Regions from separate parts of the Streptomyces sp. NPDC047706 genome, predicted to be linked through region 2. Evidence: riboswitches for the same ligand, from Rfam matches in the RefSeq annotation. Region 2 holds a riboswitch; each other region holds the start of a gene.
The links. A riboswitch is a leader RNA that binds a small molecule or an ion and turns the genes downstream of it on or off. The one in region 2 is predicted to bind cyclic di-AMP.
Positions count from the first base shown of each region.

Region 1 (3,612 bases), on a different contig from region 2:
CCTCCGCCTCCTGGTACAGCTGGTCCACCTTGGCTCTGACCTGCCCCGGCGTCAGCTGAGGCTCGGCGTGACCGGTCCCGTCGAGACCTGTCGCGGTCGCCGCGCCCGCCAGGGCGATCGTGGCCGCCGTGCGGGCCCTGGTGCCGGGGGCCGAGCGTGGTCGGGGCTTGCGGTGCGCTGCCACGTGGACTGCACGTCCTTTCGTACGACTCGGGGCGACCGCCGGTTCTGTGCGGCCACCGGGTGGAGGTACGACCGCTCGGGGGCGGCTGACGCGTCCGGCGGTGCCCCGCACAGGGGATGCGGGGCACCGCCGGACCTTCTCGGCGGTGGTGCCCGGCTGCCGCCTCTGGTCAGGGGCGGTGGTGGGGCGCCGGTCACCTGGTGGAGGACGCTAAACCCGGGCGTGTCGGCACGGTGACGCCTTGTGCGGAAGTGACGGCAGGGAAGCGACAGGTGACCGTTTGTGATCGAAATCGCGATTCGGGGCCGTCGTCTTCACGCAGCGCGATGACCGATGCGGCGATTCCGGGGCGGGTGGAAGCCCGGGGTGCTATGGGGCGCATATATGCAGCCGTCGGGTGCGCGCACCGCGGGTGGCCCGGTGTCGGGGGCCCCGGACCCCCTCATTAGGCTCCGGCCCCATGGACGTACTCATCCACCTCTTCGTCGGCCTGCACATCATCGGCATCGCCTCCCTGCTCGGTGGCTTCCTCACCCAGATGAAGGCGATGGGACAGGGCACCGCGCGATTCGTCCCCGCGATGCTGCACGGCGCGCTGACCATGCTGGTCACCGGCGTGATCCTGGTCGGCCTCAACCAGGCCGACGACCAGCCCGTCGACAACATCAAGATCGGCGTGAAGCTGGCGCTGCTGATCGTGATCCTCGGCCTCGTCTATGTGAAGCGGGACGAGGAGAAGGTGGACAAGGGCATGTTCGGCCTGGTGGGGCTGCTGACCACGGCGAACGTCTTCATCGCCGTGCTCTGGACCTGACGATCCGCTCCACGCGCGCGTGCCGCGGAAGACCGCCGCACGCGCGCGTGCCCTTCGACGGCCTCCCCGGAACGCATCCCGGAGCGCCTGGAGGCGCCGGTGTCAGGCCGGGCGGACGACGCTGTGGAGGGAGGACTCGCCGTCGTAGAAGACCGACTCCTCGCGGACGTACGCGCCCGGCTTCGGGGCGTGGATCATCATGCCGTTTCCGATGTAGAGGCCCACGTGGGTGACGTCGTCGTAGAAGAAGACCAGGTCGCCCGGCCGGGCGGCGGCGACGGAGACCGTCGTTCCGGCGTTGACCTGGTCGTAGGTGGTGCGGGGGAGCGAGACGCCGGCGGCCTTCCACGCGGCCTGGGTCAGGCCGGAGCAGTCGTAGGACTCGGGGCCGGTGGCGCCCCAGACGTACGGCTTGCCGATCTGTGCGCGGGCGAAGGCGAGCGCCTTCTCCGCCTTGGTGCCGTACGCGGAGTCCGGCGCGGAGGTGCCGGAGCCGGCCTCGGTGCCCGCGCCCGCTGAGCTGCCGCCGCCCGCGGACTCCTGCTCCTGCTGCGCCGCCTCCTGGCGCCGCTGCTCCTCCGCCTGTTGCCGGGCGAGCTCGGCGGCCTTGTGCTCGGCCTCCTCCTGCTTCCTCTTCTCGATCGCCGCGAGGCGGGCCTTCTCCTCGGCGGTCAGCTCCGACAGCAGGGTCCGGGCGTCGGCGAGCTTCTTCTGGACGGTGGCCTTGGCCGTCCGCAGATCGCTCTGCGACTCGGTGAGGGCGTCCAGGCTCCGGGTGGCCTCCTGCCGCTTCTTCATCGTCGCCGACTGCTCGGTGAAGTACTCGTCGACCGCGCTCTTCTGATGGCTGGTCAGGCGGCCCATCAGCTGGCTCTGGTCGAAGTAGTCCTGCGGCGAGTCGGCGAGCAGGAAGGTGGCGGTGTCGGGGACGGAGGCCCCGGTGCGGTACTGGGCGGCGGCGTACGTCCCCAGTTCCTCACGCGCCTCGTTCAGCTTCTGTGTGCGCTGGGCCACGTCGTCGAGGAGGGTGTCGACGCGCTTGCGCTGTTTCGCGGTCTTCTCCTTGGCCGCGTTGTACTTCTCGGTCGCCGACTCCGCCTGGCGGTAGAGATCGTCGACCTTCTTCTCGACCTCCTCGAGGCTCGGCCTGTCGTCGGCCGAGGGCTCGGCGTTGGCGGTCTGGGAGAGCAGGGCCACGGAGGTCAGGGCAGCGGTGGCGAGGGCCGGGGTGCGTATGCCTGCTACCCGCGCGCCGGTGGAGCGCGACTTGCGGTGCGACGCCAAAGGAGGCGACTCCTTCCATCTGCCGCCTACCGGGTTAGCTGTCGGGTTCGGGCGGGTGGTTCGGAAGGGTTGCCCTACGGCCCGCTCCAGCGAGGGATATGGGCCGATTCACCCCAAGTTCGGTTGGGTCCCCGGCTCCGGCTGCCTTGGGCGCACCGGACTCGGCGGAGGCCGCACGGCCCGGCGACGTTCGCCGGTTGGGGTCGGGCGGCCTGCCCGGCACGCTAGCCAACTCGTGTGGTCCCTGTGAAGGTTGGTGGGTGATATGCCCGATACATTTTCGTGACCTTCAGTCAGCCGTCACGGCCCGCGTGAGAGCGTGTTCGGACGGTGAGGGCATGGTGAGGGCGTAGCGGGTGCGGGTGCGGGTGCGGGTGAGTGCCGGTGCCGGTGCGGGTGCGGGTGCGCGAGATCGTCCCCGTGGGGAGCCCGCCCTTCTCGTGTCCGGATCCGGCCCCCCGGAGAGATCATCCAGCTTCAGGGCCCGGGATCTTTTCGGGGTGGCCGCGGGTTGTCGGTGGGGCGCCCTAGACTCGGAGAGCGATGAGCAGCCTCTTTGACGACAGCTTCCTGGCGGACCTCCAGGCCCCACGGGCCCACGGGGAGCCTCCGCCGCCGCCCGAGGACGATCACGCTCCGGAGCCGCTTCCGGACGATCTGTTCGGCGGGAAGTTCGACGCACCCCCGGACCGGGACGCCTACTACCGCGACGGCGCCCCGCGCCCCGCCCTGGACTCCGCCGCGCTTCTGGAGGGGCTGAACGACAACCAGCGTGCCGCCGTGGTCCACTCCGGATCCCCCCTGCTCATCGTGGCCGGCGCCGGCTCCGGCAAGACGCGCGTCCTCACCCACCGCATCGCCCATCTCCTCGCCGAGCGCGGGGTGCACCCGGGCCAGATCCTCGCGATCACCTTCACCAACAAGGCCGCGGGTGAGATGAAGGAGCGCGTCGAGCAGCTCGTCGGCCCCCGGGCGAACGCGATGTGGGTGATGACCTTCCACAGCGCGTGCGTGCGCATCCTGCGCCGGGAGTCCAAGAAGCTCGGCTTCACCTCGTCCTTCTCGATCTACGACGCCGCCGACAGCAAGCGCCTGATGTCGCTGGTCTGCCGCGACCTGGACCTCGACCCCAAGCGGTTCCCGCCCAAGTCCTTCAGCGCCAAGATCAGCAACCTCAAGAACGAGCTGATCGACGAGGAGGACTTCGCCGCCCAGGCCACCGACGGCTTCGAGAAGACCCTCGCCCAGGCGTACGCGCTGTACCAGTCCCGCCTGCGCGAGGCGAACGCCCTCGACTTCGACGACCTGATCATGACGACGGTCAATCTGC
Region 1 is NZ_JBIDCW010000007.1:142,157-145,768, forward strand. Features, by position in the region: gene ACGF8A_RS10980 (NlpC/P60 family protein) at 1-184, opposite strand, end outside; gene ACGF8A_RS10985 (hypothetical protein) at 645-998, shown strand; gene ACGF8A_RS10990 (NlpC/P60 family protein) at 1,101-2,282, opposite strand; cyclic di-AMP (ydaO/yuaA leader) riboswitch at 2,290-2,459, opposite strand; gene pcrA (DNA helicase PcrA) at 2,826-3,612, shown strand, end outside.
Region 1: linked by a shared signal. The riboswitch ahead of ACGF8A_RS10990 (NlpC/P60 family protein) and the one ahead of ACGF8A_RS27365 (transglycosylase SLT domain-containing protein) in region 2 are both predicted to bind cyclic di-AMP.

Region 2 (3,612 bases):
GTTCGGCGGACCCGGCGGGTGAGAACACGCCGTACGGAAGGTTGTGCGGACCGAAGGGGTCGCCCTCGGGGACATCGAAGGGGGGCATGGGGTGCTGCCTCACTTTCGTACGCGCGGTCCATGCGGTCGCTGATCACGTTACGACTGCGGCACCTGTCTTGGGCAGTGCGTGAAACGCGTTGAAGATACTGAATGTCCTGAATGGCGCTCCACATCTTCGTGCCGGAGCGTCCCGCCGACCCGTCGCCACGACCGCCCCCGAACCGTCAGTGCAGTGAGAACAAGCATCGCACCGGCCACTGACAACAGGAGGCGGCACCCTGCGGGCACGGATGACGAACCCGGCGTACGTCCTCCCGGCACCACGTGGGGGGGTGAAAAGCAGACGGTGTGAAGGTAGTTGGGAATGAACGGTGCGGGTCCGGTGTCCGTATTCTCGGATCATGGCCGCACCCATCGCATATGCCGCGCGCACTGAGTACGCGCCCGCCGACTACGCCCTCATCGCCACCGACCTGGACGGAACGCTGCTCCGCGGCGACGACACGGTCTCGGACCGTTCGCTCGCCGCGCTCGCGCGGGTCTGCGCGGCCGGAGCCCGGCATCTGGTGGTGACCGGCAGGCCGGCGCCGAGGGTGCGACCGCTGCTGGAGCTCCTGGGCGGCGGGGGGCTCGCGGTGTGCGGGCAGGGCGCGCAGTTGTACGACGCCGGCGCGGACCGCCTGCTGTGGTCCGTCACGCTGGACCGGGAACTCGCGGAGACCGCGCTCGGCAAGATCGAGGCCGAGGTCGGACAGGTGCACGCGGCCGTCGACCAGGACGGGGTCGACGGGCTCACCCTGATCGAGCCCGGGTATCTCATGCCGCACCCCACGCTGCCGGCGGTGCGGATCGATCGCCGCGACGACCTGTGGTGCGCGCCGATCAGCAAGGTGCTGCTGCGCCATCCGACCCTGTCCGACGACGAGTTGGCGGCGGTGGCCCGCACGGTGGTCGGCTCGCTGGCGACCGTCACCATGTCGGGGCCGGGAACGGTCGAGCTCCAGCCGTGCGGCATCACCAAGGCGACGGGACTGGCGCTGGCGGTCCGGCACCTGGGCCTCGGCCCGGAACGGACCATTGCCTTCGGGGACATGCCCAACGACATCCCCATGTTCGACTGGGCGGCGCACGGCGTCGCCATGGCCAACGCCCACCCCGAGCTCAAGGCGGTGGCCGACGAGATCACCCTGTCGAACGAGGACGACGGCGTCGCCGTCGTCCTCGAACGGCTGCTGGCCGAGGCTCAGTACGGGCCGAAGACGTTGTCGATGGAGCCGTAGCGGTCGGCCGCGTAGTTGCAGGCGGCGGTGATGTTGGCGACCGGGTCGTAGGGGTCGTAGGCGGTGCCGGGCACGTGGTAGGCCGCGAAGGTCGGGTCGATGACCTGGAGCAGGCCCTTGGAGGGGGTGCCCTTGGCGGCGTTGGAGTCCCAGTTGTTGATGGCGTTCGGATTGCCGGACGACTCACGCATGATGTTGCGGTAGATGCCGTTGTACGAGCCCGGGATCCCCTGCTGCTCCATGATGTCGAGCGACTGGCGGATCCAGCCGTCCAGGTTGTTCGGGTACGTCTTGACCGAGTTGACGGCCGTGGGCGTGGCGGCGGACGCGGTGGTGGCGCCGACGAGCGGCAGGGCGAGCAGGGCGGCGCCGGTACCGGCGACGGCGAGCCTGCGGGCGATGCGGGCGGTGCGACTGTGCTGACCGTTTGCAGTCATGGGGACTGTCCTCTCCGGCGCCTGCGAGGTGAGCTGTCGGGTTCGGGCGGGGAGGTGCCCGGCCGCCTCTTGCGAGTGCGACTTCACCCCGAGCCGTTCCGGTGTGCCGTGCGGTACGGCCTCCGGTCCGGCGATCCACCTGGGTCCCCCGCTCCTGCCGTGCGGTGAGTGAGTCCGTCATGGGTGGCTCGGGCGGCGGCAGGATTCGGCGTTCCGCCCGACTGGCCGGGAACGTATGCGAGAGCACATGTCCGAAACAAGTGGCGATTTCACCTATCACAGGATTTGATCTTCGAATCGCCTGTTTGGCCCTCTTGATCCTTTGCGCTCGGCAACGGCCAACTCGGCCGTGTGCAAAGGCGGGTCGCGGGGTCCGTGTAAGGAAATCGTGAAGCTGCCCGAGTGAGCCAAGTCACGCGCATGCAGAAGAATGGCAAAGCGGGCAATAAGCCCAAATCCTAGTTAACTGGCGGTCCGTGGAATTCGCTTTTCCCGCGCGCGATGGAAGACCACTTCGGCGCTATCGGTGCAAATCACCCTATTCAAGGTCAAAGAATGCTCTGCCGTGCAGGCGGTCTCCGACCGTGTGCGGATCGTCGTGTCCCAGGCCAACTCCGGGCGGTGCTGCCGGATAGGCCAGTCCGAGCGGCTGCGGGCCGGCAGCGGATCGTCCTCGCGGACGGTGTACGTCTCCAGCGCGTCCTCGGTGAACTCCAGGCCGTCGGGGTACATGCGCGTGCCGCCGCAGCGCGGGTCGGCCTCCGGCCGCCGATCCCCCTTGGCCACGTCCCGCACGGCCAGCCGCTCCGGGCGCGGTTCGTCGAGCGTGGCCGGGTGGGCGACGCCGAGCGGCCCGTACTGCTCCGGTTCGTCGGAGGTGAGGGGCGGGGCCACGGCACGCGCGCGTACCGGCAGTTCGAGAGCGCTGCCGCAGGGGTCCACGGTGAAGCCAAATGACGAGTCCGGCTGGGGCCAGATCCAGGGCCGGTGCGCGCAGGAGAGGGCGAGGCGGATGCGGTGGCCGGGTGGGAAGGCGTACCCGATGCCGCTGAGTTCGAAGGTGACGTCCTCGGTGGCTCCTGGGGCCCCACGGCGTGACCCGGTCACGCCCCTCGCGCGCGGAGAGGTCCATCACAACGTCCGTCGGGACGCCCTCGCTGTCGCCGTGCCCGCGCACGTCGACGCGGACGGAGGCGTAGCCATGGCCGGTGTACCAGGGGTGGCGCTGATGTCCGCGGCGCGCGGTCCAGTCGGTCAGGCGGTACGGGAGGTACTCCAGGAGCGCGGGTACGGGCTCGCCGGTGATCGGGCGTCAGACGCGCGCGTACAACCGTGTTCCGTCGGGCAGCGGGATACGGAGGTCCTGATGAGTCGTCTCGCAGGGGAAGGACGTACGGATGCGCGTGAGTGTGACCCCAGGGATGGCTTCAGCGGACCGGGAGCGTCGTGCGGCGCAGCCGGGGTCCGGTGGGCGGCAGGGCCATCACGAGGGTGGGCAGGCCGCCGAGGACCACGCAGGTCGCGATCGAGACCAGCGGGAGCAGGGCGACCACGAGGCCCCTGGTCGGCGAGTCGTACGCCCCGACCGGCACCGCGAGCGCGACGGCGAGTGCCGGCCCCGTGGTGACCGGGCGGACGGCACGGCGTGTCGCCCGCGGCGGGAGCGCGCACTCCGTCGCGCGTTTGCGCCCGGCCAGGTGGCGGCTGCCGATGAAGTACTGGACCAGGCCGAACGTCATGCCGGTCGCGGGAGCCCAGAGGCCCCGGTGCCGGCCCTCGCGCCCGCCCGGCCGGTCCGTGACCAAAGAGCCCGTGGAGGCGCCGATGCCGATGGCCGTGCAGCTGAGGGGGAA
Region 2 is NZ_JBIDCW010000026.1:96,765-100,376, forward strand. Features, by position in the region: gene fahA (fumarylacetoacetase) at 1-88, opposite strand, end outside; gene ACGF8A_RS27360 (HAD family hydrolase) at 444-1,322, shown strand; gene ACGF8A_RS27365 (transglycosylase SLT domain-containing protein) at 1,286-1,759, opposite strand; cyclic di-AMP (ydaO/yuaA leader) riboswitch at 1,763-1,940, opposite strand; gene ACGF8A_RS27370 (CocE/NonD family hydrolase C-terminal non-catalytic domain-containing protein) at 2,222-2,866, opposite strand; partial or broken gene ACGF8A_RS27375 (hypothetical protein) at 2,955-3,065, opposite strand; gene ACGF8A_RS27380 (hypothetical protein) at 3,187-3,498, opposite strand.

Region 3 (3,612 bases), on a different contig from region 2:
AGAGTACGGCTCGCGTACGACATCGGCGCGAGGCAGTCTGTGGAGGGATGCCCGCCGGACCGAGGCCGCGGTCCGGCTCGCACTCCGGGACGGGCCACGGGCCCGTCCGGGCATGCTTCACCATATGGGAAACTGGTCTAGACAACCCTGAACACCTGAAGGGCAGCATCACATGGCTGAGCGCCGCGTCAACGTCGGCTGGGCCGAGGGTCTCCACGCCCGCCCCGCCTCCATCTTCGTCCGAGCCGCCACGGCCGCAGGCGTCCCGGTGACGATCGCCAAGGCGGGCGGCAACCCCGTCAACGCGGCCTCCATGCTGGCCGTCCTGGGGCTGGGCGCCCAGGGGGGCGAGGAGATCGTCCTGGCTTCCGACGCCGAGGGCGCGGAAGCCGCGCTCGGCCGTCTGGCCAAGCTGGTCGCGGAGGGCCTCGAGGAGCTTCCCGAGACCGTCTGACCGGCCGACGGCATTCCTGAAGCCGCGCCGCCCTTTTCCGGGTGGCGCGGCTTCAACCGTTTCCCGGCCCGCGCGCCCGCGTTTTCGCAACGGGTCTCGCCAACAATTCAGAGAACGCCGAAAACGGCAGCAAAAATGCGCCGCCGCAGATTTTCACTTCTTTGTATACGGCGCTCTTGTTAATGCCGTGGGCCCGACATGTTTACGGCATGTTGCGAAGTCCTCACACGGTCCGCGCGATCACCGTTTCCGGGAAACCGGAGCCGGTGCGCGCCGGTCGCACGCTCGGCGTGCAGCGCCGTGACCGCCCGCGCCCGCTCACCGTCGCCGCGCGCCACCGCGTCCACGATCGCGCCGTGCTCCGTCCAGGACTCCACAGGGCTGACAGGCGCCTCCACGGCGTACATCCAGGCGATCTTGTGCCGCAGCTGGGTCAGCATCGCGATCAGGGCGGGGCTGCCGGAGGCCTGGGCGAGCGTCTCGTGGAACCAGCCGCCCAGTGAGCGCAGATCCTCGCTGCCACCCCGCCTGGTCCTCTCCTGGCCCAGTCTGACCAGGCCGCGCAGCACCTTCAGATGGGCCTCGGTGCGCCGCTGGGCGGCCCGCGCGGCGCCGAGCGGTTCCAGCAGCAGGCGCATCTCCAGCAGGTCGGCGGCCTCCTGCTCGGTCGGCTCCGCCACGCACGCGCCCGCGTGCCGCCGGGTCACCACGAAGCCCTCCGCCTCCAGCGTGCGCAGCGCCTCGCGGACGGGGACACGCGAGACTCCGTAGCGGCGGGCGAGGAGTTCCTCGGTGAGCCGGCCGCCCCGCTCGTAGACACCCGCGACGATGTCGTCCCGGATGGCCGTGCACACCGAACGCGCCGGAATACGCATGACCGACCTCCGCCTTAATCCCCGTGCAACGTCGACGACTGACGTGTGTTCCGTGACTCTATTGCAATGGGCCGGGATTTCCGATGGCGGGCCGGAATCCATGGATATCTTTTGGACATACCGGAGCACGAAACGCCGAAAGCCCCGGCTCAGGGAGCCGGGGCCGCGGGAAGCGGGCGATTCGCCGTCAGACGCCGACGCCGTGCGAGCGGAGGTAGGCGACCGGATCGATGTCCGTGCCGTACTCGGCCGTCGTACGGGCCTCGAAGTGCAGGTGCGCTCCGGTGACGTTGCCGGTGGCGCCGGACAGGGCGATCTGCTGCCCCGGGGTGACCGTCTGGCCCACCGAGACCGCGATGGACGACAGGTGCCCGTACTGGGTGTACGTACCATCGTTCATCTTGATCACGACTTGATTGCCGTACGCCCCGCCCCAGCCGGCCTCGACCACGGTGCCGGAGCCGACAGAGCGCACGGGCGTGCCGCTCGCGGCGTGGAAGTCGACACCCGTGTGGCTGCCGGAGGACCACAGCGCGCCGCCGGACCGGTAGCCGGTGGAGACGTGGGAGCCGCTGATCGGCGCCACATAGGCGTTGAGGCGCTTGCGCTCGGCCTCACGGGCGGCGCGCTCCTTGGCCTCGCGCGCCTCCTTGGCCCGCTCCTGGGCCCGCTTCTTCGCGGCGGCCTCGGCCTTCCGCTCGGCGGCCGCCACCGCGGCGGCCTGCTTCTGGGCGGCGGCCTGGGCATCTATCTGCTCGGCGACCGAGTCGCCGATGGCGATGACCGGGAGCAGGCCGGACTGCTCGGCCGCGGGCTCGGCGGCGAGCGCGGGAGCGGCCAGGGTGCCGATGACACCGGTGGTGGTGAGCGCCGCGACACCCGCCGCGTGGGCGGTGGTGCGCTTCATCCGGCTGGGACGGCGATGCTTCCCGGTGGCGCGCGTGAACGCCATGTGGTGGCTGGTCCTTTCCTTCCCTCTCGCCTACCGGGTTAGCTGACGGGTTCGGAGCAGGAAGGTCTCCTACGGACTCCCTCGCCGCGCGCGGGCGTCCGATTCACCCCAGGGACTTCATGGTTGGGTCCCCGGCTCCCCTGGCTCGCGCCGTACGGGGACTCGGCGATGACTGTCCGGTGCCGCGGGTGCGGCGCACTGCCTGACGGACAGCCCGGATGACGCTAAGCGGGACATCTTTCAATCCCCAAACGCAATCCGGCGTTTGTAGCGCATCCCACAGGTCAGACGGGCAACCTCCGCCCCAATGCGGACATAGCGGGGCCCTGGTGACGCTTCCGTCACCAGGGCCCTGCACGCGCGTGCCCTCCGCGGGCCTCTACTCGGCCGGCACGACGGTGACTTCACCGATGCCGAGGGCCTCGACGGGCTCCTTGATCTGCGCCGCGTCACCGACGAGGACCGTCACCAGACGGTCCGCGGGGAAGGCGCTGACGACCGCCGCGGTGGCCTCGACGGTCCCGGTGGCGGCGAGCTGCTGGTACAGCCTCGCCTGGTAGTCGTCGGGCAGGTGCTGCTCGACCTGGTCGGCCAGGGTCCCCGCAACGGCCGCGGCGGTCTCGTACTTCAGCGGCGCCACACCGACGAGGTTCTGCACCGCGACGTCCCGCTCGGCGTCCGTGAGGCCGTCCGCGGCGAGCGTGCGCAGCACCGTCCAGAGGTCCTCCAGCGCGGGGCCGGTGTTCGGCGTGTCCACGGAGCCGCTGATGGCGAGCATGGCGGCACCGCTGCCGTCCGGAGCGGAACGCAGCACCTGGCCGAACGAGCGCACCCCGTAGGTGTAGCCCTTCTCCTCGCGCAGGACGCGGTCCAGACGGGAGGTGAGGGTGCCGCCCAGGCAGTACGTGCCGAGCACCTGCGCGGCCCATACACGGTCGTGCCGGTCGGGACCGACCCGGCCGATCAGCAGCTGGGTCTGGACCGCGCCGGGACGGTCCACGATCACCACGCGGCCGGTGTCGTCGGCGGTCACCGGCGGCACGGGGCGCGGCTGCGCCCGGGAGCCGGTCCAGGCGCCCAGGGTTTCGCCGAGCAGTGCGTCGAGGTCCACGCCGGTGAGGTCGCCGACAACCACGGCGGTGGCCGTGGCGGGGCGGACGTGCCGCTCGTAGAAGGCGCGTACGGCGGCGGAGTCGATCTTCGCGACCGTCTCCTCGGTGCCCTGGCGCGGGCGGGACATGCGCGAGGTCGCCGGGAACAGCTCCTTGGAGAGCTCCTTGGCGGCCCGCCGGGCCGGGTTCGCCAGCTCGTGCGGGATCTCGTCGAGGCGG
Region 3 is NZ_JBIDCW010000019.1:118,924-122,535, reverse strand. Features, by position in the region: gene ACGF8A_RS22770 (HPr family phosphocarrier protein) at 173-454, shown strand; gene ACGF8A_RS22765 (GntR family transcriptional regulator) at 634-1,329, opposite strand; gene ACGF8A_RS22760 (M23 family metallopeptidase) at 1,517-2,281, opposite strand; cyclic di-AMP (ydaO/yuaA leader) riboswitch at 2,294-2,459, opposite strand; gene ACGF8A_RS22755 (M16 family metallopeptidase) at 2,661-3,612, opposite strand, start outside.
Region 3: linked by a shared signal. The riboswitch ahead of ACGF8A_RS22760 (M23 family metallopeptidase) and the one ahead of ACGF8A_RS27365 (transglycosylase SLT domain-containing protein) in region 2 are both predicted to bind cyclic di-AMP.